Regions from separate parts of the Luteibacter pinisoli genome, predicted to be linked through region 2. Evidence: predicted binding sites of a transcription regulator. Region 2 holds the regulator's gene; each other region holds the start of a gene.
What was found. Region 2 encodes FliA, which starts transcription of late flagellar genes. Its sites were predicted from a motif close to TAAAGTTTNNCNNNCNNNGGCCGATAA; they were not measured.
Positions count from the first base shown of each region.

Region 1: a site for FliA is predicted at 5,191-5,217, ahead of FIV34_RS08675 (GGDEF domain-containing protein). Genes of this name have one in related genera too.
Region 3: a site for FliA is predicted at 4,995-5,021, ahead of FIV34_RS12610 (GGDEF domain-containing protein). Genes of this name have one in related genera too.

Region 1 is NZ_CP041046.1:1,892,081-1,899,423, forward strand. It holds gene FIV34_RS08655 (IMPACT family protein) at 1-410, opposite strand, end outside; gene FIV34_RS20930 (hypothetical protein) at 407-571, opposite strand; gene FIV34_RS08660 (hypothetical protein) at 776-1,213, opposite strand; gene FIV34_RS08665 (RNA polymerase sigma factor) at 1,210-1,770, opposite strand; gene FIV34_RS08670 (vWA domain-containing protein) at 1,815-3,599, opposite strand; gene FIV34_RS08675 (GGDEF domain-containing protein) at 3,656-5,152, opposite strand; gene FIV34_RS08680 (anti-sigma factor) at 5,269-5,985, opposite strand; gene FIV34_RS08685 (sigma-70 family RNA polymerase sigma factor) at 5,982-6,542, opposite strand; gene FIV34_RS08690 (hypothetical protein) at 6,678-7,343, shown strand, end outside.
Region 2 is NZ_CP041046.1:3,435,160-3,442,502, reverse strand. It holds gene flhA (flagellar biosynthesis protein FlhA) at 1-1,875, shown strand, start outside; gene flhF (flagellar biosynthesis GTPase FlhF) at 1,913-3,259, shown strand; gene FIV34_RS15625 (MinD/ParA family protein) at 3,329-4,204, shown strand; gene FIV34_RS15620 (RNA polymerase sigma factor FliA) at 4,201-4,932, shown strand; gene cheY (chemotaxis response regulator CheY) at 4,963-5,364, shown strand; gene FIV34_RS15610 (protein phosphatase CheZ) at 5,375-6,016, shown strand; gene FIV34_RS15605 (chemotaxis protein CheA) at 6,024-7,343, shown strand, end outside.
Region 3 is NZ_CP041046.1:2,775,603-2,782,945, forward strand. It holds gene FIV34_RS12585 (S9 family peptidase) at 21-2,075, opposite strand; gene FIV34_RS12590 (GNAT family N-acetyltransferase) at 2,135-2,425, opposite strand; gene FIV34_RS12595 (OsmC family protein) at 2,553-2,978, shown strand; gene FIV34_RS12600 (CorA family divalent cation transporter) at 3,099-4,004, shown strand; gene FIV34_RS12605 (oxygenase MpaB family protein) at 4,008-4,940, shown strand; gene FIV34_RS12610 (GGDEF domain-containing protein) at 5,162-6,229, shown strand; gene sodC (superoxide dismutase family protein) at 6,285-6,827, opposite strand; gene FIV34_RS12620 (pseudouridine synthase) at 6,895-7,343, opposite strand, start outside.

The sequences.
Region 1 (7,343 bases), 1.5 Mb from region 2:
ACGCGCATCGTCAGGTTACGCCGCTCGATGATCGCCACGCGCGGTGCCAGCCGCAGGCATTCCGCGGCGCTGCCGCCGTACGCACGCACGAGGCCGCCGGCGCCGAGCTTGATGCCGCCGTACCAACGGGTGACCACCACCGCCACGCGGTCGCAGCCCTGGCCGTCGATGGCGGCGAGGATGGGGCGGCCGGCGGTGCCGCCGGGTTCGCCGTCGTCATTGAAGCGGTAGGCGTCGCCGATGCGGTAGGCCCAGCAGTTGTGCGTGGCGGCAGGGTCGCCGACGGCCTGGAAGAAGGCGAGGGCGTCCGCCGGCGACGTGACCGGCGCGGCTTGCGCGAGGAAGCGACTCTTCTTGATCTCTTCTTCGTGCTGGAACGGCGCGACGAGGGTGGCTAGCGGGGCATTCACTGTTTCAGGTCGCGGAGGTCTTGCGGGATGTCATACGCGGGGTAGAGGCGGCGAAGTTCGGCGAGTTTCTGCAGCGCGGCGGCGCGGTCGCCCTGGTCGAGCAGGCGGCGGATTTCGCCGACGCGGTCGTCGGGGGAGAGCGGCGCGGGCGCGGCCTTCATGGCTTTCGCCTGCGAGCGGGGTTCGATGTTGGGCAGGTCGAGGTCGGCGGTGTGGCTGGCGGTGAGGCCGGCTGCGGTCGTGGGTGGTGCTGAGGGGCGGGGGCGCTGGGGGTGCGGCGGGTGACGGCGGTGCCGGCGCGGATTCTGGGGCGAAGACGAGGGCCTGGGCGTTTGGGCGAACGGCGTCGCGCACAGGGTGCGCTCCTACGCGGGGGCTTCGGCGATGCGGCGGGTGATGGCGTGGGTGGGGGCTGTGCTTTGGGCGATGAGTTTCGGGGGCGGTGCGGGGGTGGCGGCTTCTGCTTCGACCGGGGCGGGCGCGGGGGCGGCCGCCGGCTCCTGGACGGGTGCGGCGGCAGGCGCGGCGAAGCGTTCGGCGTTCCCGGCCACCGGGTCGTGGATCGGGGTGTCGCGCAGATGGAGGCCCACGCCCACGGCAAGGACGAGCACGGCGGCGCTGCCCAGGGCGACGGGCCAACGGGGGCGGCGGCGTACCGGCGGCGTGACGCGCAGGGCGGCGGCCAGCACGGCGGCATCGAGGGCCGCGTCGGGCTCGGCCTTGGGCAGGCGCGCGTACAGCGCGGCGAGCTCGCGCTCGTCCGGCAGGTCGTCGTCGTGGGGCGGTGGCGTATTCGGATTCATGTCGATGTCGCAAACCACTGTTTGATGCGTGCCATGGCGTAGCGCAACCGCGATTTAGCGGTTTCGCGGCCGACGCCGGTGATGGCGGCGATGTCCTCCAGGGAAAGCTCGTACTCCATGCGCAGCACGAAGGTCTCGCGCTGGTCGTCGGGCAGGCTGTCGATCGCTTGCTGCATGCGCCGGCGCAGTTCGAATTCGGACAAGGCCTGCTCGGGCTGTTCGCGCTCGGGCGCGGCCTGGTGGGCGAACACCGCTTCGGCTTCGTCGGACGAGGCCAGCGGTTTCAGTTTGCGGAAGCCGTCGATGGCGAGGTTATGCGCGATCTGCAGCAGCCACGTGCTGAACTTGGCCTCGGGCCGGTAGCGGTCGCGCGCCGCGATGACGCGCGCCCACGTTTCCTGGAACAGCTCGTCGGCCAGCGCCCGGTCCTTCACCGTCTTCATCAGGAAGCGGTACAGCGGCCCCTTGTGCTGTGCGTATAGCGCCTTGAAGGCAGCCGCGTCCCCGCCCACCCAGGCGAGCATCAGCGCGGTATCGTCGGCCAGGGGAGCATCCATGGCCGACGAGGTTACGGCATTCGGGCGTGGCATAGGAGCCCTGGTCAGCGGGTGCCGGCCACCGGGGTCTGCATGCCGCCGGCCATCTCGGCCAGGCGCGCCATGCTGGCACGGTAGCCACCCTCATCCTTGCCCTGGGCACCGCGGGCGAGCTCGGCCACCTTGTCGTAGCCAAACCCCTCGCTGTACTTGCCGCCGCGCAGGTTGTCCGCGAAGGCCGCCACGGCCGCCGCGAAGCGCATCCGTTCGCTGGGCGAGGTCACGGCGGCGGAGAGCGGCTGTTCGATCAGCTGGCTCGCGCCGCCCTCGGGCGCCTTGTAGCGCAGGCGGAGGAAGGCGAGTTCGGAACCCTTGGCCGCCGGTGCCTCCGCGCCGTAGCGCAACGGGTCGACGTGGGCATCCTTCGCGCCCTTCAGCGTGATCTCGTACAGCGCCGTGACATTCGCACCCGCGCCGATCTCGCCCGCATCCACCGCATCGTTGTTGAAATCCTCGCGGGCCAGCATGCGCTTCTCGTAACCGATCAAGCGGTATTCGGCGACAACGCCGGGATTGAATTCCACCTGGATCTTCACGTCCTTGGCGATCGTCATCAGCGTGGCGGACATTTCATCCACCAGCACGCGGCGGCCTTCTTCCAGGCTGTCGATGTAGTGGTGGCTGCCGTTGCCGACGTCGGCGAGGCTCACCGCCATCTCGTCGTTGTAGTTGCCCTCGCCAAAGCCGAGCGTGGTGAGGGCGATACCGCTGCGCCGCTTGTCGGCGATGCGGTCTTTCAGCTGCTGCACGCCCACCGTGCCCACGTTGAAGTCACCGTCGGTGGCGAGGATCACGCGGTTGACGCCGCCCTTGATGAAGCCCTTCGCCGCCTGTGCATAGGCCAGGTCGATACCCGCGGCACCGTTGGTCGAACCACCGGCGCCCAGCGCATCAATGGCGGCGTTGATCTTCGCGTGCTGGTCGCCCGGCGTGGACGACAGCGCCACGCAGGTGCTGCCCGCGTAAGTCACCAGCGAGATGCGATCCTGCGCGCGCAGCTTCGGCACCACCTGCTTCAGCGAGGCCTTCAGCAGCGGCAGCTTCTCGGGCTCGTCCATGGAACCGGAGACATCGACGAGGAACACGAGGTTGGCCGCGGGGATCTCACTGGCCGGCACGGTATAGCCCTGGATGCCCACCAGCAGCAGCTGGCGGTTGGCGTTCCACGGCGAGGGTGAGAACTCGGTGGTGACGCTGAAGGGGCGCGAACGATCCTTCGGCGCCGCGTAGCCGTAGTTGAAGTAGTTGATGAACTCCTCGCTGCGCACGGCGTCCGCGGGCGGGAGCTGGCCTTCGCTGAGCATGTGGCGCACGTTCGTATACGAACCCGTGTCCACGTCGATGCTGAAGGTCGACACCGGATCGGCCGCCGCCTGGTGCACCGGATTGGTGTCGCGATGGGCGTAGCGGCTGGTGTCCACCTCCTGCACGGCGAGGCCGCCGATGATGACGCCGGGCGGGACCATGTTGGCGGCGATCTTGGCGGGTGCAGATGGCGCGGGTGGTGCGGGCACTGCCGTCGCGACAGCCTCCTGGTCGAGCATCTGCACCTTGGCCTGCGCCGGCATGGCATGCATGGCCATGCGCGCCTGCGGCTGCATCATCGGCGGCGCGGACGGCGCGTAGCCATAGCGGACGCGCGGCGCATCGCTGCAGTTCACGTCGGTTTCGGGGGCGGGCACGGGCGCCACGCGGCGCACGGCCGGCTGGGGTTGCTCGGCGCCGGCGGCACCGGCCGCGGCGACCAGGCCGGTAAAGAGCAGGGAAAGGGTGACGCGAAGGGTGTTCATCGTGCATGGCCTCCTTGGGGACATGACGATGAAACGGGGCAACCCGGCAAACGGGGTTAAACGCTGCGTGCGATCGATTCGATGTTGTTTTCGGCCGGGCCGCCGACGCGGTTGCGGCCGGCGTGCTTCGCCCGGTACAGGGCGCGGTCCGCGGCGTTGAGTAGTTCCAGCGGACCGCTGGTGCCGCTGGCCTGGATGGCCGCGACGCCGATGGTGATGGTCAGCATGCCGAACGGGCTGCGCGGGTGGGCGATGGCCTGCTCCTGCACCTGGGCACGCAGGCCTTCGGCCAGCTGCAGCGCTTCGGCGATGCGCGTGCCGGGCGCGACCACGGCAAATTCTTCGCCGCCGAAGCGGGCCAGGAAGTCACCGACGCGCAGGCCACGCGCCACCAGCGTGGAGGCGAGGGCGCGCAGGCAGTCGTCGCCGGCCAGGTGGCCGTAGCGGTCGTTGTATTCCTTGAAGTAGTCGACGTCGATCATCAGCAGCGCGATCGGTTCGCGCTGGCCGGGGCGGTGCCATTCGCGAAGCAGGCGCTCATCCAGCGCGCGGCGGTTGGCCAGCCCGGTGAGGCTGTCGACGAACACCAGGCCTTCCAGCACGTCGCGGCTGCGCGACAGGCGCGATTCTTCTTCGACCAGATCCACCTGGGCCAGCGTGCCGCGCAGGCCGATGCCGATCACGGCGGCAATCGCGCCGGTGATGCCCAGCGAGGGGTAACCCGGGATCACCATGAGGCCAAAGCCAAGCACGCTCATGGCGAGAAACGTGGGACTGGCGCTCTGCACGAAACGAACGAGGTACACCGGCGGATGCCAGTGGCGTTGTGGCTTGCGCGAGAGCGTGGCGATGCCCATGGCCAGGAACGGCACGTCGAGCAGCGCATCCCATGGCGAATCGCCGAAGTCCGGGTGGCCGCCCAGGGCCACGTAGTGGTTATAGCAATAGCCGGAGATGACGTAGCAGACGAAGAACGCCATCACCGCGCGGAAGAAGTAATGGTCGTCCGCGCGGTCGGTGGCGAGGAAGCGCAACAGCGCGGCCACGGCCAGGCAGACGTTTTCGAAATCGAGCATGCGCGCCACGTCGATGGCCTGCTGCGGGCCCATCGCGCCTTCCATCGACACGATGGAGAACGTGCGCACGTAGAACAGCACGCCGAGCAGGGCCGCCAGCACCAGGTCGATCGCCAGCGCCCACTTCTTGCGCGCGGCTACGGGGGCTGAGGAGACAGCCACGAGCACCGGCAGCACGTACAGGATGTAGAAGAACATGCTGTCGCCGGGCGCCGGGTTGGAGTTATCCAGCACGTAGTTCTGTCGCGCGGAGAGCGACATACCCACCGTCCACAGCGCGAGGCTGCCGAGCAGCAGCCACCAGCGGTTATCGCGCGGGGTGCCCGAGCGGTGCCAGGCGAAGACGACGCTGGCCATGGCCGCGACGGAGACGCCAAAGAAAAAGGCATACGAAATCGCCATGCCACCGGCTGGCGTGACCGCCAGCGCGATCGCGTGGACCGCGAGGACAGCCACCGCGGCAATGACGAGTTTCATGGCGTGCCCCTGGCCCCCTGACTGCGACGCTACCCTTTTTATCGGCGGGGTCTCAGTAAAGTTGAGCCCCGCCGTCAATATCTTACGGCGCGTTTCTCGACAAATGTGAAGGCGCGTCAGGCCGCCCGGATGCTGCCCTTGGCGATGACCGGGCCGGTGGGCTGGCCGGTGGGCGAGCCGCCCGTCGGTTCCACCGAGACGGCCAGCGCGGCGGTCGGGCCGAGGCGATCGACCAGGTCCTTCGGCAGGGCGAAGCGCTTGCCATTCGCCGGCGCGAACACGCCGACTGCGATGGGAGCACCGCCCTCAGGAATCAGCCAGAGCTCGGTGTCGCGGCCCGCCGCCAGCGGCTCGGGGCTGGCGGGCACCAGCAAGAGTTCGCGACGCTCGACGTCCATCGTCGCGGTCCAGGAAGCCACGCCGTTGTCACCGGCCAGCGTGGACACCATCAGCACGGCAGGTGCCGTGGCGGCGGGCGGTGTGCCCGGCGGCCGGGTGAGGGTGAGCACCAGCAGGCAGGCGGCCACGGCCGACGCACCGACGCCAATCCAGCGCCATAGCGCCAGGCTGTCCCACAGGCTAGGGCGCGGGGCCTCGGCCTCGAGCGCCAACCGGCGGCGGATGGCGGCCCAGGTATGCGCCGGAGGTTCCACCGGATCCACCTGCATGGCCAGTGGGGTCAGCCATACCTGCCAGCGGGCGACCGCGGCTTCGGCTTCCGGCTGCTCGGCGATTTCGCGGGCCACGGCGGCCCGCGCGTCGGCGTCGAGCAGGCCAAGCACGTATTCGGCATAACGCAGGTTGTCTTTGTCGTTATCGAAAGTCGTATTCATGAGCCCAGGCACGCCCGTAATTGCATCAGGCCACGGCGGATCCAGCTTTTCATGGTGCCGAGTGGCACCTTGGCTCGTTCCGCCAGCTCGTTATACGTAGCGCCACTGAAAAAGGCTTCACGGATGGAACGGCGTTGCTGGCCCTCGAGCTCATCGAGGCATTCGTGCAGGCGCCCGTAGGCCTGGCTGTCCTCGGCCTGGGACGACGGCCCGGGCGTGTCGTCGACGATCGATTCCCAGGCGATATCGGTCGCCACGTGCACGCCGGGGCGCTGGCGCAGGCGGTCGATGGCCTTGTTGCGCACCACGGTCACCAGCCAGGTGAAGGCGCTGGACAGGGTGGCGTCAAAGGACGACGCGCGCCGCCAGATGGTGACGAAGGCTTCCTGGAGCACCTCATCGGCCTCGGCCCGGTCACCCACCAGGCGCAGGCAGACGCCGAACAAACGCGGCGAGGTGGCCTTGTAGAGTTGCTCGAAGGCCTTCTGGTCCCGGGCGCCCGTGCGCCGCAGCAAGTCGTTAAGCGCGTCCCGCTCGGCGGGCGTGGTGCCTGGCATGCTCGGAAATCCTTGTGACGATGGCGCGTGCCGGTTCTATACCACGACTGGCCGTCACGAAAACGCGACCGCGTCCGGGCGACCCTCCCTGCCGTACCTGCTCCCAAGGCGATCCGCCTGCCAAGGATTCATCCTATGACGACGAAACGCCTGCTGGTTCTCACGGCACTGGGTGCCTGCGGGCTGCCCCTGCATGCGGCGGACCGCTACGCCGGCGATGCCACGCCCCGCGGCGGTGGCGCGCTGCTCTATCACGAGATCCATTACGTCGACGGCGCCCGCCACGTGGTGAGCTACCAGTGCCCGGACGGCAAGCCGTTCGCGCGCAAGGTGCTGAGCTCCGGTACCGACCCCATGCGGCCGGACGTCACCTATGAGGACGCGCGCCAGGGCCTGCACGAGGATGTCCACGCCAGCGGCAACAAGATCGACATCCGGGTGAAGCGCCGGGGTGGCGATGACCAGGCCAAAACCATCGAGGTGCCCAACGGGGCCGTCATCGACGCCGGCTTCGATGCGTATATCCGCACGCACTGGGATTCCCTGGGCACGGGCGCCTCGGTGCCGTTCCTCGTGGCCAGCCGCTTTCGCTTCTATAACGTGCAGATCACCGGCGGCAAGGTGAGCAATGGCAAACGCCAGCTCGCCATGAAGCTGGACACCTGGTACGCCTTTGCCGTGCCCACGATCAACATGACCTACGGCGCCGACGACCACCTCTTGCTGCGTTACGAGGGCATGGGCACCGTGCGTAACGCGAAGGGGAAGGGCATCGATGTGCGCATCGACTTCCCGGCCGCG
Region 2 (7,343 bases):
TTCGCCACGTTGCTGCGCCTGGCCCTGAATATCGCCTCCACCCGCGTGGTGCTGCTGCACGGCCATAACGGCCCGGGCGCGGCCGGCAAGGTGATCGAGGCCTTCGCCGAGTTCGTCATCGGCGGCAACTTCGCCGTCGGCTTCGTGGTCTTCGCCATCCTCACCATCATCAACTTCGTGGTGGTGACCAAGGGCGCCACCCGCGTGTCCGAAGTGACCGCCCGCTTTACCCTCGACGCCATGCCCGGCAAGCAGATGGCAATCGACGCCGACCTCAACGCCGGCCTGCTCACCCAGGAACAGGCGCGCGAGCGCCGCCAGGAAGTCCGCGAGGAAGCCGACTTCTACGGCTCGATGGACGGTGCCTCGAAGTTCGTCCGCGGCGACGCCACCGCCGGCATGCTCATCCTCGCGATCAACATGCTGGGTGGCTTCTTCATCGGCATGTTCCAGCATGGCCTGTCGGCTAGCGAAGCGGCCCGTACCTACACGCTGCTGACCATCGGTGACGGCCTCGTCGCCCAGGTGCCCGGCCTGATGCTCTCCATCGCCACGGCGGTGATCGTCACCCGCGTGTCCAAGTCGCAGGAGATGGGCAAGCAGGTGTTCGGCCAGCTGTTTGCGCAGCCGAAGGCGCTGGGCGTGGCCGCGGCGGTGCTCGGCGTCATGGGCCTGATCCCGGGCATGCCGAATATTCCGTTCCTCCTGCTGGCGGGCATCGCCGGCTTCGCCGCGTTCAAGCTGCACCAGGGCAAGCAGGCGCCAGCGACCGGCACGCCGGGCGCGCCGGGCACCGAGCTTGCCGCGCTGGAGGCCGCGCCGCCGGCCGAGCGCCTCGAACTGTCGTGGGAAGACGTGGCCCAGGTGGACACCATCGGCCTCGAAGTCGGCTACCGCCTGATCCCGCTGGTGGACAAGGCGCAGGGCGGCGAACTCATGGCCCGCATCAAGTCCGTGCGGCGCAAGCTGTCCCAGGAGCTGGGCTTCCTGGTGCCGTCCGTGCACATCCGCGACAACCTCGACCTGGCACCGCATGGCTACCGCATCTCCCTGATGGGCGTGCCCATGGGCGAGGCCGAGATCCATACCGAGCGCATGCTCGCGATCGACCCGGGCCGGGTGCACGGCACCATCAACGGTATCGCCACGCGCGACCCGGCCTTTGGCCTGGACGCGGTGTGGATCGAGCCGGGCATGCGCGAACACGCGCAGACGCTGGGCTACACCGTGGTCGACCCGGCCACCGTCATCGCGACGCACCTGTCGCACATCCTGCAAAACCACGCCCACGAACTCATTGGCCACCAGGACGTCCAGCAGCTGCTCGACCGCCTGGCCCAGCAGACCCCTAAGCTGGTGGAAGACCTGGTACCCAAGCGCCTGTCGCTTGGCGCCGTGGTCAAGGTGCTGCAGAACCTGCTGGCCGAGCGCGTGCCCATCCGCAACTTCCGCGGCATCGTCGAATCGCTGGCGGAGCATGCGGGGCAGAGCCAGGATCCGGGCGTGCTCGCCGCCGCGGTGCGCGTCACCCTCGGTCGCCAGATCGTCCAGGAAATCGCCGGCCTGGGTTCGGAAGTGCCTGTCATTACTTTGGCGCCGGAGCTCGAACAGATCCTGCTGCAATCCCTGCAGGGTGGTGGCCCCGCCGGCGCGGCCGTCGAGCCGGGCCTGGCCGATCGCCTGCAGAAGAACGTCGCCGAAGCCGCGCGTCGGCAGGAAGCGGCGGGTGAACCGGCCGTGCTGCTGGTCTCGCCGGCCCTTCGTCCCTGGTTGTCGCGCTTTACGCGCCATGTGGCCCAAAACCTGCATGTACTTGCCTACAACGAGGTTCCGGATAACCGCCGCGTCAAGTTGGTGACGGCACTGGGACGCTAGACATGACGTACCGCGCGACAAGAACAGGATCGATCGCATGAAAATCAAACGATTCGTTGCTTCCGATATGCGCCAGGCCATGCGCCAGGTGCGTGACGAGCAGGGTCCGGACGCCGTGATCCTCTCCACGCGGCGCATGGACGACGGCATCGAGATCATCGCTGCGCTCGACTACGACGAGGCCCTGGTCCGCGAGGCCGGCTTTGCGTTCGACGAGCCGCAGGCGGAAGAGAAGCCCGGCATCATGCGTGCGGTGCGCGATACCCGCGAAGCCGAGCGCCTGGCCCGCGTCGACCAGGCCCGCGCCGCCACGGCCGCCGCCGTCGAGCGTGCCGCGAAGGCCGCGCCGGCCAACCCGAACGCGCCGCAGCGCCAGTCGTCCTCCGCGCTCGCCGCCAGCGTCGCCGACGTGGTGCGCGCCGCCACCGTCAGCGCGCCGCAGAACGACACCGCGGTGAACGGCATGCGCGCCGAAATCAACAACCTGCGCGAGATGCTGGAAGTGCAGCTCTCCGCGCTGGCCTGGAACCAGATGGACCGCGAGCAGCCGCTGCGCGCCCGTGTCCTTCGCGAGATGACCCGCCTCGGTATCGACGGCGACGTGGCCCGCGCCCTGTGCGCCGAACTGCCCGCGGACATGACCGTCGAGCAGGCCCGTTACCTGCCGCTGGGCATCCTCTCGCGCAACATCCGCACCAGCGGCCGCAACTTCGACACCGTCGGGGGTGGCATCACCGCCTTCGTCGGCACCACCGGCGTCGGCAAGACCACCACCATCGCCAAGCTTGCCGCCCGCGCGGTGCTGCGCCACGGGGCTTCCAACGTCGCGCTGATCAGCGCCGACCAGTACCGCATCGGTGCTGGCGCGCAGCTGGAACACTATGGGCGCCTTCTGGGCGTGCGTGTGTATAACGCCCACGACGCCGCCAGCCTGCGCACGGTGCTGCTGCAGCTGCGTGGCAAGCACACCGTACTGATCGACACCGCTGGCCTGGCCGGCAACGACCCGAAGCTGCAGCAGCAGTTCGAGACGCTGCGTGCGATGGCCGACGTCCGCGTGTGCCTGGTGCTCGCCGCCAACGCCCAGGCCCAGGCCATCGACAACGCGGTGCGCGCCTATGCGCCGCTGAAGCCGCAGAGCGCCATTCTTACCAAGCTCGACGAAACCCCGCTCCTGGGTGGCGCGCTGTCGGCGGTGATCCGCCACGGCATGCCGCTCGACTACACCACGGATGGCCAGCGCGTTCCCGAAGACATCGCCACTGCTGACGCACGCAAGCTGGTCTGCCTCGCCGCCCAGATGCTCAAGCAGCGCAACGACGAACCGGATGACGCCATACTTGCCGACCGCTTCGGCTTCGCGTCTTCACCGGCCCTGGCCTGATCGCAGATTCTGACGAACGTGACCCCGGCAACCGCATCCGCAACCTCTTTCACGGCAGTGAACTCCTTCATGACCACACACGTCGACAATTCCCAGGCCGCCACGCTTAACTGGCTAGCCGACCGCCGCCCCACGCGGAGCATCGCGATCGCGGGCGGCAAGGGCGGCGTGGGCAAGACCACGGTGGCCGTGAACCTCGGCATGGCCCTGGCCATGGGCGGGCGTGACGTCCTCCTGCTGGACGCCGACCTCGGCATGGCCAATATCGACGTGCTGCTCGGTCTGCAGCCCACGCGCCATCTCGGTCACATGCTCGAAGGCGCCTGCGCCATCGAAGACCTGGTGCTGGAAGCGCCGCATGGCCTGAAGGTGATCCCGGCCACCTCCGGTACCCGCCGCATGGCCCAGCTGCCGAACATCGAGCATGCCGCCGTCATCCGCGCCTTCGACGAATACCCGCTGGCGCCGGAGTACCTGATTGTCGACACCGCCGCGGGCATCTCCGATAGCGTGTCGATGTTTGCCGCCGCCTCCGACGAGGTCGTGGTGGTGGTCTGCGACGAGCCGGCCTCGCTCACCGACGCCTACGCACTCATCAAGGTGCTGTCGCGCGAATTCGCGGTGAACCGCTTCCGCATCGTGGCCAACATGGTTCGCCACGCGCAGGAAGGCCGCCAGCTGTTCGAAAAGCTCTCCCGGGTGACCAATCGGTTCCTCGATGTGTCCCTGGATTTCATGGGCATGGTTCCGCACGACGAGTACCTGCGCCAGGCCATCCGCCGCCAGTCGGCGGTGGTCGAAGCCTGGCCCAGCAGCCGTTCGGCGGTGGGATTCAAGAATATGGCCAGGTCGGTCGATACATGGGGTGAACCCGAACCCCGTGGTCAGGGTCGGATCGGCTTTTTTGCCGGCCGCGAGCACGTGGGGGGAGGGCTGCCGTTGTGAGCGTCGCGAGCGAATACCTTGAAATCACTAAGGTTCCGGCCGATCAACTGGTAAAAACGCACGCGCCGCTGGTGCGCCGGATTGCCTATCACCTGATGGGCCGCCTGCCGCCCAGCGTCGATGCGAACGACCTCATGCAAGCCGGGATGATCGGCCTGCTTGAGGCGGCAAGGAACTATTCGCCGACTCGCGCGGCCAGCTTCGAAACCTATGCGGGCATCCGCATTCGTGGCGCCATGCTGGACGAACTGCGCAAGACGGACTGGACCCCGCGCTCCGTGCACCGAAAGTTGCGCGAAGTGGCGGAAGTCACCAGGCAGATCGAGAACGAAACCGGCGGCGACGCCAACGACGTGGAAGTGATGAAGCGTCTTGGCATCGATGCCATGGAGTACAACCAGATCCTGGCCGACGCGGCGAGTGCGCGGTTGCTGAGCCTGACGGCGCCGGAAGGCGACGAAGGTTTCGCGATCGACGTGGCCGACCCGGACGCCGCGGGCCCGGACGGCCTGTTCGAAAAAGACGGCCTGCGCCATGCGCTCGCCGACTCGATCGACGGGCTTCCCGAGCGCGAAAAGCTGGTGATGTCGCTGTACTACGATGAAGAACTCAACCTGAAGGAAATCGGTGCGGTGTTGGGAGTGAGCGAATCGCGCGTGTGCCAGATCCATGGCCAGGCCCTGATCCGACTCCGTGCACGCATGTCAGGTTGGAAAGACAAACACTAAGAACGACGCGGCAGTAAGGCGGAGAACGTTTTGGACAAGAACATGAAAATCCTCGTGGTGGACGATTTCTCCACCATGCGGCGCATCGTCCGTAACCTGCTGGTGGAGCTGGGTTTCACCAACACGCTCATCCAGGAAGCGGAAGACGGCAACGCGGCGCTGGCGCTGCTGCGCTCGCAGCCCATCGACCTGGTGGTCACCGACTGGAACATGCCGAACATGACCGGCATCGACCTGTTGCGTGCCATTCGTGCCGACGCCGCGCTGAAGAAGCTGCCGGTGCTGATGGTCACGGCCGAGAACAACCGCGACCAGATCATCGCAGCCGCGCAGAGCGGCGTGAATGGTTACGTCGTGAAGCCGTTCACGGCCGTCACGCTGAAGGAAAAGCTCGACAAGATCTTCGAACGACTCGCTGCGGCCGCGGGCTAAGGGACTGACCATGAACACGATGATTTCCGCTGGCCAGGACGTGGCCCCCGAACTGCGCGAGCTGCTCGACGCCGACGATAGCGTGGCTTTTGAAAAGGCGCTCGACAGCCTTATCCGCAGCCGCGAGCAGCACCTGTTCATGGCGCTGGGCCACCTGGCGCGCGACCTCCACGAATCCGCCCGCCGCCTTGCCGCCGATATCTCCAGCGAAGGCATCCCGGGCACGATGAGTGACGCGCGCAAGCACCTGCGTGACGTGCTCGAAATGAGTTCGCAGGCGGCCCACCGCACGCTGGATTTCAGCGACAAGTTGCGCCCGCAGGCGCAGGCCCTGGCGAAAGAGGCCGACGAGCTGCTCGTGCTCGACCAGGCCGACCCCGTCTTCAACGTCAACGCGACGGCCCTGGCCGTGCGCGTGGGCGATTTCGCGCAGAGCTGCGACATCGGCTTCGGCGAAATGGTCGAAGCGCAGTCCTGGCAGGATCTGTCCGGCCAGCGCGTCGCCCAGGTCGAAGCCTTCATGGCCAAGGTCGAGTCCTCGCTGATCGAGCTGGTGCGCCTCACCGGTTCGCTCGCGGGTGGCAACACGCCGGCCGCGGACAAGGTCAGCCAGGACGAAGTGGATCGCCTCCTCAGCGAATTCGGGTTCTGAGCCCGGCATGAGCGTGGAGCTGGACAACGAGCTGCTCAACGTCTTCCTGATCGAGGCGCGCGAACTGCTCGAGACCCTGGGCGAACAGCTCGTGGACCTCGAGGCCTCGCCGGAAGACAGCGAGCTCCTGAACGCGGTATTCCGTGCGTTCCATACCGTAAAGGGCGGTGCGGGCTTCCTTGGCCTGAACGCCATGGTGGAACTGTGCCACCGCGCGGAAGACCTGCTCAACGAGGCGCGTAACGGCGCCATCGTCCTCAACGCCGGCCTGATGGACGCGTTGCTGGAGTCGCTCGACCTGCTCAACGACATGATGCGCGCGGCCGACGCCGGTGTACCCGCCGAGCCCGCGCCGCGTTCACTGCTTGATCGCCTGGTGATCCCGGGTCGTGCCGCTTCTGCCGCGCCGGTGGCCCTGGCGGTGCCAATCAGCGCCCCACGCCAGCCGGCGCCCGCCGCGGCGCCGGCGAAGCCTTACGATCCGATCGAAGACGAATTCGAGGCCCTGCTCGACGCCGCGCGCGCCGACCGGGCGCCCGCGCCGGCATCCACCGGCACCATTTCCGACGACGAATTCGAATCGCTGCTGGATTCGCTTTACGGCACGGCCGCTCCCGGCGCGTCCATCGACGCCGATGTGCCCAGCGCATCGGTTGCCGATGCGCCCGCGGCGGCCGACAGCAACGCCATCAGCGATGACGAGTTCGAAGCCCTGCTGGACCAGCTCTACGGTACGGCTGCGCCGGGTGACGCCGAACTGCCGACGCAGGCCGCTCCCGTCGCCGTTGCTGTTGCCGAGCCAGTCGCGCCGGCCGTGGCACCGATTGCCGCGCCGGTGGCTGAAAAGCCCAAAGCGGCTAGCGCGCCGAGCGAAAAGCGCCAGCCGGCCGCTGCCGCCGATACCACCGTGCGCGTTGATACCCATCGCCTCGACAGCCTTGTCGACGCCGCGGGTGAGCTCGTGCTGGTGCGTAATCGCCTGACCAATCTCGCACCCCGCGGCACCAACGACCCGATGGAACGCGCCATCGGTGAGCTGGAGCGCGTGGCGGAAGACCTGCAGAACGCCGTGCTGCGCATGCGCATGCAGCCGGTGGGCAAGCTGTTCTCGCGGTTCCCGCGCATCGTGCGCGACCTGGCCCGCCAGCTCGGCAAAGAGATTGAGCTCGTCACCGAAGGCGAAGACACCGATATCGACCGCACCGTGGTGGAGGCCCTGGCCGATCCCCTGGTGCATCTGCTGCGCAACGCCGTGGACCACGGCATCGAAATGCCTGACGTCCGCGAAGACGCGGGCAAGTCGCGTTCCGGCACCGTGCGCCTCGCG
Region 3 (7,343 bases), 660 kb from region 2:
GGCTCGGCGGAAAAACGCAATCACTTGCCCTTGGCCGGCTCGCGCAGGTAGGTGTCGAACCAGGCCAGGGCCCGGGCCAGGACGTCCCGGCGGCTGGATTCACGGGCAAAACCGTGGCCTTCACCGGGGTAAACGACCAGCGACGTGGGCACGTTCTGGGCCCGCAGGGCGTGCCAGAACTCGAACGACTGCGGTGCCGGGGTTTCGGCGTCGCGTTCGCCGACCACCACCAGGGTGGGCGTCTTCACGTTCTTGATGTAATTGATGGCCGAGCTCTTGCCGTAGACGCCCGGGTCGTCATACACCGAGGCCCCGAAGTACGGCTTCATCCACTGGTCGATCAGGTTCTGGCCGTAATAGCTCTGCCAGTTGGAGATGCCGGCCCCGGCCACGGCCGCCTTGAAGCGGTCGGTCTGGGTCACGGCGAACATGGTCATGAAGCCGCCGTAGCTCCAGCCGGTGAGGCCGAGGCGGTGATCGTCCACCGGGTGGCTCTTCTCGATGGTGTCCACGCCGGCCAGCGCATCGCGCAGGTCGCCGTAGCCGAAATCCTTGCGGTTGGCCTGGACGAACGCCTCGCCCTGGCCGTAGCTGCCGCGCGGGTTGGGCATGAACACGAAGTAGCCGAGGGCCGAGAGCGGCGCCGGGCCGTAGCCCTGCCCCGGCCAGCGCGGCAGCACGGCCGCGGCGGGGCCGCCGTGGATCGAGACGATCATGCCGTAGCGCTTCGACGGGTTGTAGTTGGCCGGGTACAGCAGCCAGCCCTGCACGTCATGGCCTTCGTTCTTCCAGGTGATGGACTCGGCCTTGCCCCAGGAGGGCTTGAGGCCGGCGTTGAACGCGGTGACGGCCACCGGGGCGGCCTTGCCCGCCAGGTCGGCCACGTGCACTTCAAACGGCTTGTCGAACGCGCTGGCGATGAACGCGGCGTGGCTGTTGTCCTGGCTGAGTGACAGCGACATCGACAGGCGGCCATCGCCCAGCGACATCGGCAGGTCGAACAGCGTGGTCGGCGTGGCGGCGCCCTGCGCCGGCACGGCGTAGCTGGAGACCCGGCTCGAACCGGCCACCTGCTCGGAGACGATCAGGCGATCGTCGGCGGCCCAGGAGAGCCACACCGGCGTGGTGTGGGTGTTCGGGGTGATATCGGTGGGCGTGCCGCCGCTGGCCGGCACCGTCCAGATATCGCCACCGGTGGAACCCTGGTCGCTCATCAGGCCGCCGATGAAGGCGATGCGCGAGCCGTCCGGCGAGAAGCGCGGCACGGCCATCTGCAGGTCCTTCAGGCCGCCCTGCAAGGTGCTGGTATCCACCACCACCTCGTTCTTCGCACCGGCGGTGGCCGGCTGCACGTAGAGCTTGGCCACCCACCAGTTGTTGTCGCCGGGCGGCTGCGCGGCCACGTAGGCGATGCGCTTGCCGTCGGCCGAAAGTGCGTACTCGTAGACATGCAGGCCCGCCGGGGAGAGCACGTGGACGGCGCCGCCGGCGGCGTCCACCGTGGCCACCTGCTGCACCTCGATGCCTTCCACGCCTACCTCGCCCAGCTGCGGCTTGGCCGCGGCGGTGGCGCTGGCCCGGCGGGTGGCGTTGGGCACGTAGAGGAAGCCGAGCTGCTTGCCGTCGGCCGACCAGGACAGGCCGTCGACGTAGCCGGTGAGGTGGGTGAGCCGCTTCGGCGCGGCCTTGCTGGTGATGTCGACGACGTTGATGTCGTTCTGCTTGCCCTCTTCCACGCCCGCGGTCTTGCCGGCGCAGTCGGAAAGGAAGGCCAGGTGCTTCGAATCGGGGGCCCAGGCGACGCTGGTTTCGCTGCAGCCCTTGGTGGCCGTCACGCGGCGGGCGTTGTGGCCATCGGCGTCGGCCACTTCCAGCACCGGCTTGCCGTCGGTCTTCACGGCCCAGGCCAGGTGCTTGCCATCGGGCGAGAGCGCCACCGATTCCACGGTGCGGACCTTGGCCAGGCCGTCCAGGATGGCGGCGATGCGCGGATCGTCAGCTTTCGGGGCGGGTTCGGCCTGGGCAGCGGTGGCACAGGCAAGCGCTACGGCGGCGGCGATCCAGGTTGTACGCATCGGGTGGGCTCGGGTGTGTAGGTGCGGTGAAACCTAGCACACCCGGTGCCTTTGCCGGGTCACACCAGCAGGTTGGCGAACTCCGTGTTCCGCTTGAACCAGGTGTCGGCGTAGGAACAGGCGGGATGCACCTTCCAGCCGGAGGCTTCCGCGCACTGCACCGCCTTGCGGGTGAGCAGGTTGGCGATGCCGCGCCCCGCCACCGGGCTGGGCACGCCGGTGTGGGTAATCACCATGGTCTTGCCTTCCAGGCGGTACTCCAGCACGCATTCCTGGCCGTCCACCTCTACCTGGAACACCGCGTTGGCCCGGTCGTGCTTGATGTCCAGCGGTTTTGCCGTCGCACTCATCGTCGTTCTCTCCAAGCTATCCGGAGCGCTCTTTCGCATTCTCTCGATGGACCGGGCGCTAGCGTTGTCGAAGATCAAATCATGCGCGCCTTCACGAGCACAATCCATCACCCACAGGAGAGAGATCATGCAGAAATGGGGTAAGGCTGTCTGGACCGGAAACATCAAGGAAGGCCAGGGGCTCATCTCGAGCCAGACCGGGGTACTCAAGGACGCCCCCTACGGGTTTGCCTCGCGCTTCGAGGATGGCCCGGGCAGCAACCCGGAGGAGTTGCTCGGCGCGGCGCACGCGGCGTGCTTCACCATGGCGCTGTCGCTGATGCTGGGCAACAACAACCTCACGGCCGACCGGATCGAGACCCGGGCCGACGTCACCCTGGCCAAGGACGGGGAAGGCTTCTCCATCACCAAGGTGCACCTCACCACCAAGGCCAAGATCCCCGGCACCGACCAGGCCAAGTTCGCCGAGATCGCGAAGCAGGCAAAGGAAGGCTGCCCGGTATCGAAGGTGCTCCGGGCCGAGATCACGCTCGACGCCACTCTGGAGGCGTAAACTGCCCCGCGCCGCCGGCCAGCCCGGCGGCGCGTCTTTGGTAGCCTGGGATACCCAACGCACGTGCTGATAGTCCACGAACACGGCCAACACGAACGCCCCACGATCTGGATGCCCGGGATGGGCCGCCCCAAGGCGCCGATCTGGATCGACCTGCTCGAACCCACCGAGGACGAGCGCCGCTGCGCCGCCGAGATCACCGGCCTGCGCGTTCCCGAGCGCTCCGACATCGTCAACCTGGCGCTGTCCAGCCGCATCCGCACCGACGACGATGCGATGTACCTGTCGATCCCCTACTTCGCCGATACCGACAACGGCCACGCGCCGCAGCCGGTCGGCCTGGTGGTGACCAACCATGTCCTGATGACCTTGCGCTTCACCTCGTCGCCAGCGTTCGACCTGGCCAACGAAAGCTGCGCGCACCAGCACTGGGATTCCAGCGCGGACGTGCTGGCCACCCTGATCGAGGCCATCGTGAACCTGGCCGCGCAGCGGATGGAAGACGTCTCCGCCGAACTGAAGAAGCTCTCCGACCGGGTGTTCACGCCCGAGCGGCTGGGTACGCCGATCCTGCGCGATTGCATGCTGGAAGTCGGCCGCCTGGAAGGGCTGCAGTCGCGCAACCGTTCCTCGATGCTCGGCGTACAGCGCATCGTGTCCTTCGTCCGTGCGAAGAAACCGGACTGGATGGGCGATGCGGTGGAGGTGCGCCTGCGCGTGGTCGAACACGACCTGCGCACGCTGGATGAGTTCGACGACCAGCTGACCAACAAGCTGCAGTTCCTGCTCGATGCCACGCTGGGCTTCATCAGCACCGACCAGAACCACGTGATGAAGGTGCTGACGGTGACCTCGGTGGCCACGATCCCGCCGGTGATCCTGGCCGGCATCTGGGGCATGAACTTCAAGTACATGCCGGAGCTGGACTGGCACTGGGGTTACCCCGTCGCCCTGCTGATCATCGTCGTGAGCATGATCCTGCCGGTGTGGTTCTTTAAGTGGCGCGGCTGGTGGTCGGGGGACTGAGCGATGCTGCGCACCCTGCTTCGCCCCGCCACCGCGCCGATCCGGCGCTGGGTGATGACGGCCTTCCCCAAGCCGCCCACCGGCGGCATCGACTACGAGCACCCCGCGGGCGACCCCGGCCTGTTCGGGCCGAACTCGGTCACCTGGCGCATCCATAACGACTTCTGCGGGATGCTCGCCGGCGGCCTGTGCGCGCTGTACCTGCAGACGCTGCATCCGCGCGCGCTGGCGGGCGTGTGGGACCACTCGAACTTCCGCGAGGATCTGGTCGGGCGCCTGCGCCGGACCACGGCCTTCGTCGGCGGGACGACCTACGCGCCCACCGCCGAGGCGCACGCGATGATCGCCCGCGTGCGCAGCATCCACGCCAACGTGCGCGGCCTGGACGAAGCCGGACAGCCCTACTCGGCCGACGACCCGGACCTGCTGACCTGGGTGCACGTGAGCGAGATGGCCAGCTTCCTGGCCGGCTTCCGCGCCTACGGCCCGATGGACGTACCGGCCGCCGCCGCCGATGCCTACCTGGACGAAACCCGCCGCGTGGCCGAAGCCCTGGGCGCCCGCGACGTGCCGGGCTCGGTGGCGGCGCTGGATGACTACGTGCGCGACATCATCCCGACCCTGGCTTACACCGAGCGCACCCGCGTGGTGCTCGAGGTGCTGGCCGACCTGGACCTGCCCGTGCCGCTGGCCGGGCTGTCGCGCGACATCTTCCTGCATGCCGGTGCCGCCCTGCTCCCGCCCTGGGCCAGCGACCTGCTCCGGCGCAGCGCCGCCGACCAGATGAAGGGCCGCGTGGCCACGGCCACCCTGCGCGGCATGGCGCCGTTGTTCCGCGCCGCGCTCACCGATGGCGTGGCGACGCGCTCGTGCCGACGGGTGGGTGTGGACCGCGGTTTGCTCAGCCATTGGCCCGCGGGCGTTGCCACGATCTAACGCCGTTTTTTGAGACCCTCTTCACAAATCTCGCCACTCCGCGAGAAATTGCTCTAAAGTTCGCGGCTTCACGGTCGCTATAGAGTGCAAGGGGACGTGGGTTGGTATCCCGCGTACCGCGATCATCGGGCTCATACAGGGGGCCCTTCTCGGGGGAGGATGCGTTCGGTGGCATTTCGTAGCTTCATCCGCGGCCCTCAGGCCGCTGGTTCGGTGCGGCCGTGAGGACGCCCTGGCATTCGCTTGCCGGCGGCATGCCGGAATCCCGCCTGCTCGCCTCCGTGGCCGAGTTCACCCATCACCGCGACATCGACGCCCTGGACCACAGCCTCGTGCTGTCCATGGCCGAACTGGTGGCGGTGAAGAGCGTCACCCTGTGCAAGCGCGGCGACACGCTGCAGCACCCGGTGGAATCCCTCACCGTCTGCCTGCGCAACAGCGATGGCCACTGCGTGGTCGAAGCCGTGGAGCCGATGCGCGATGGCGACCCGGTGGAAACCATGGTGTGCGCCATGGAAACGCTGGAAGTGATCACCGATGTGACCGACGAGGGGCTATGCCGCCTCGTGGTGCCGATCATCCGCGAACACGCCGCTATCGGCGCGGTGATGCTCGAAGCCGAGGACACGCTCGACAGCGTGCGCACCATGGTGGAAGGCTTCGCCCGCATCTACGCGAACTACATTGCCCTGCTCAATGAGAGCGAGCGCGACAAGCTCACCGGCCTGTACAACCGCCGCAGCTTCGAGCAGCGCCTGCAGCGCCTGCTGAAGCTGCAGCGCCAGCGTGCGCGTGCTGCGCGCCGTGACGAAGAGCGGCGCACGCATATCGAGGACGTGGCGCAGATCTACCTCGCCATCCTCGACATCGACCATTTCAAGCGCATCAACGACACCTGGGGCCATGTGTACGGCGACGAGGTGATCCTGATGCTGGCGCAGCAGATGCGCGCCTGCTTCCGCCAGAACGACGTGCTGTTCCGTTTTGGTGGCGAGGAATTCGTGATGCTCATCGCCTCCGAAGACGAGGCGGCGGCGGCCGGTGCGCTGGAGCGTTTCCGCGAGCACGTGGCGAATTGGGCGTTCCCCCAGGTAGGCCACGTGACGGTAAGCATCGGCTACGCGCTGATCAGCGAGAACGACTATCCGGAGATCGTGCTGGATCGCGCGGACAAGGCGCTGTATTTCGCCAAGCAGAACGGGCGCAACAGCGTGCAGGGCTTTGAGAAGCTCACGGCACGCGGTGAGCTGGGGGCGCCGGTGGCGCTCGGTAGCATCGACCTCTTCTAAAAGATCGCGCACAGGGTGCGCTCCTACAACCGCCGCGTTGTAGGAGCGCGAGCGGTTATTTGACTACGCCGCAGGCAATCCGATCCCCACCACCGCCCAGCGGCTTCGGCTGATCAGCGTAGTTGTCGCCACCCGCATGGATCATCAACGCATGCCCCTTCAACGTCGCCAGGCTCTTCAGCCGCGGCGCCGTCACGGCCGTCGTATCGGTGCCATCCGCGCCCACGGTGATCTTCGGCAGGTCGCCTTCATGCCCCGCGGCCGAATCCGGGCCCTCGTGCTTGCCGGTGTGTTCCGGATCGAAATGGCCGCCGGCCGCGAGGGCCGCGCCCTTCTTGCCGTCCTTCTTGCCGTCCTTCTCGCCCGGCGCGCAGCTCGGCTTCTCATGGAGGTGGAAGCCGTGCTCGCCCGGCGGCAGGCCCTTCAGGTTGGGCGTGAAGACGAGGCCGCCGGTGCTCTCGCTGACGGTGACGCTACCCACCGAGGTACCGGTGCCATCGGTCGAGACCATGGTCATCGGGACGGTGACGCTGGTATCCGCGGCCTGCGCCGCGCCGCACACGAGCAGCCCTGCGGCCACGATTGCGATCTTTCTCATCTCTCACTCCCCAGTCAGACAAAGGTGACTTGGGATACTGCACCCCGCGTGCAGGGCGCGTCCACAACTACCCGCCGAACAGCGTGCGGACGTCTTCCGGGGTGAGCAGGCGCCAGGTGCCGGGCTCAAGGCCGCCCAGGGTGAGGCCACCCACGGCCATGCGCTCAAGGGTGACGACGTGGTTGCCGACGGCGGCGAACATCCGGCGCACCTGGTGGTAACGGCCTTCGGTCAGCGTCAGCCGCACGTGGCGCGTGCCGAGCACCTCCAGGCCAGCGGGTTCCAGCGGATCCTTCTCGCCTTCCAGCATCAACGTGCCTGCGGCGAACAGCTCACCCTCGTCACCGCGCAGGTCTTCCGCCAGCGTGGCTTCGTACACCTTCGCCAGCGCGCTCTTCGGCGAGATGATCCTGTGCAGCAGCGGGCCGTCGTCCGTGAACAGCAGCACGCCGGAGGTATCGCGATCCAGCCGGCCCACGGTGGACAGCACTGGATTGCGCACGCCGAAGCGCGGCG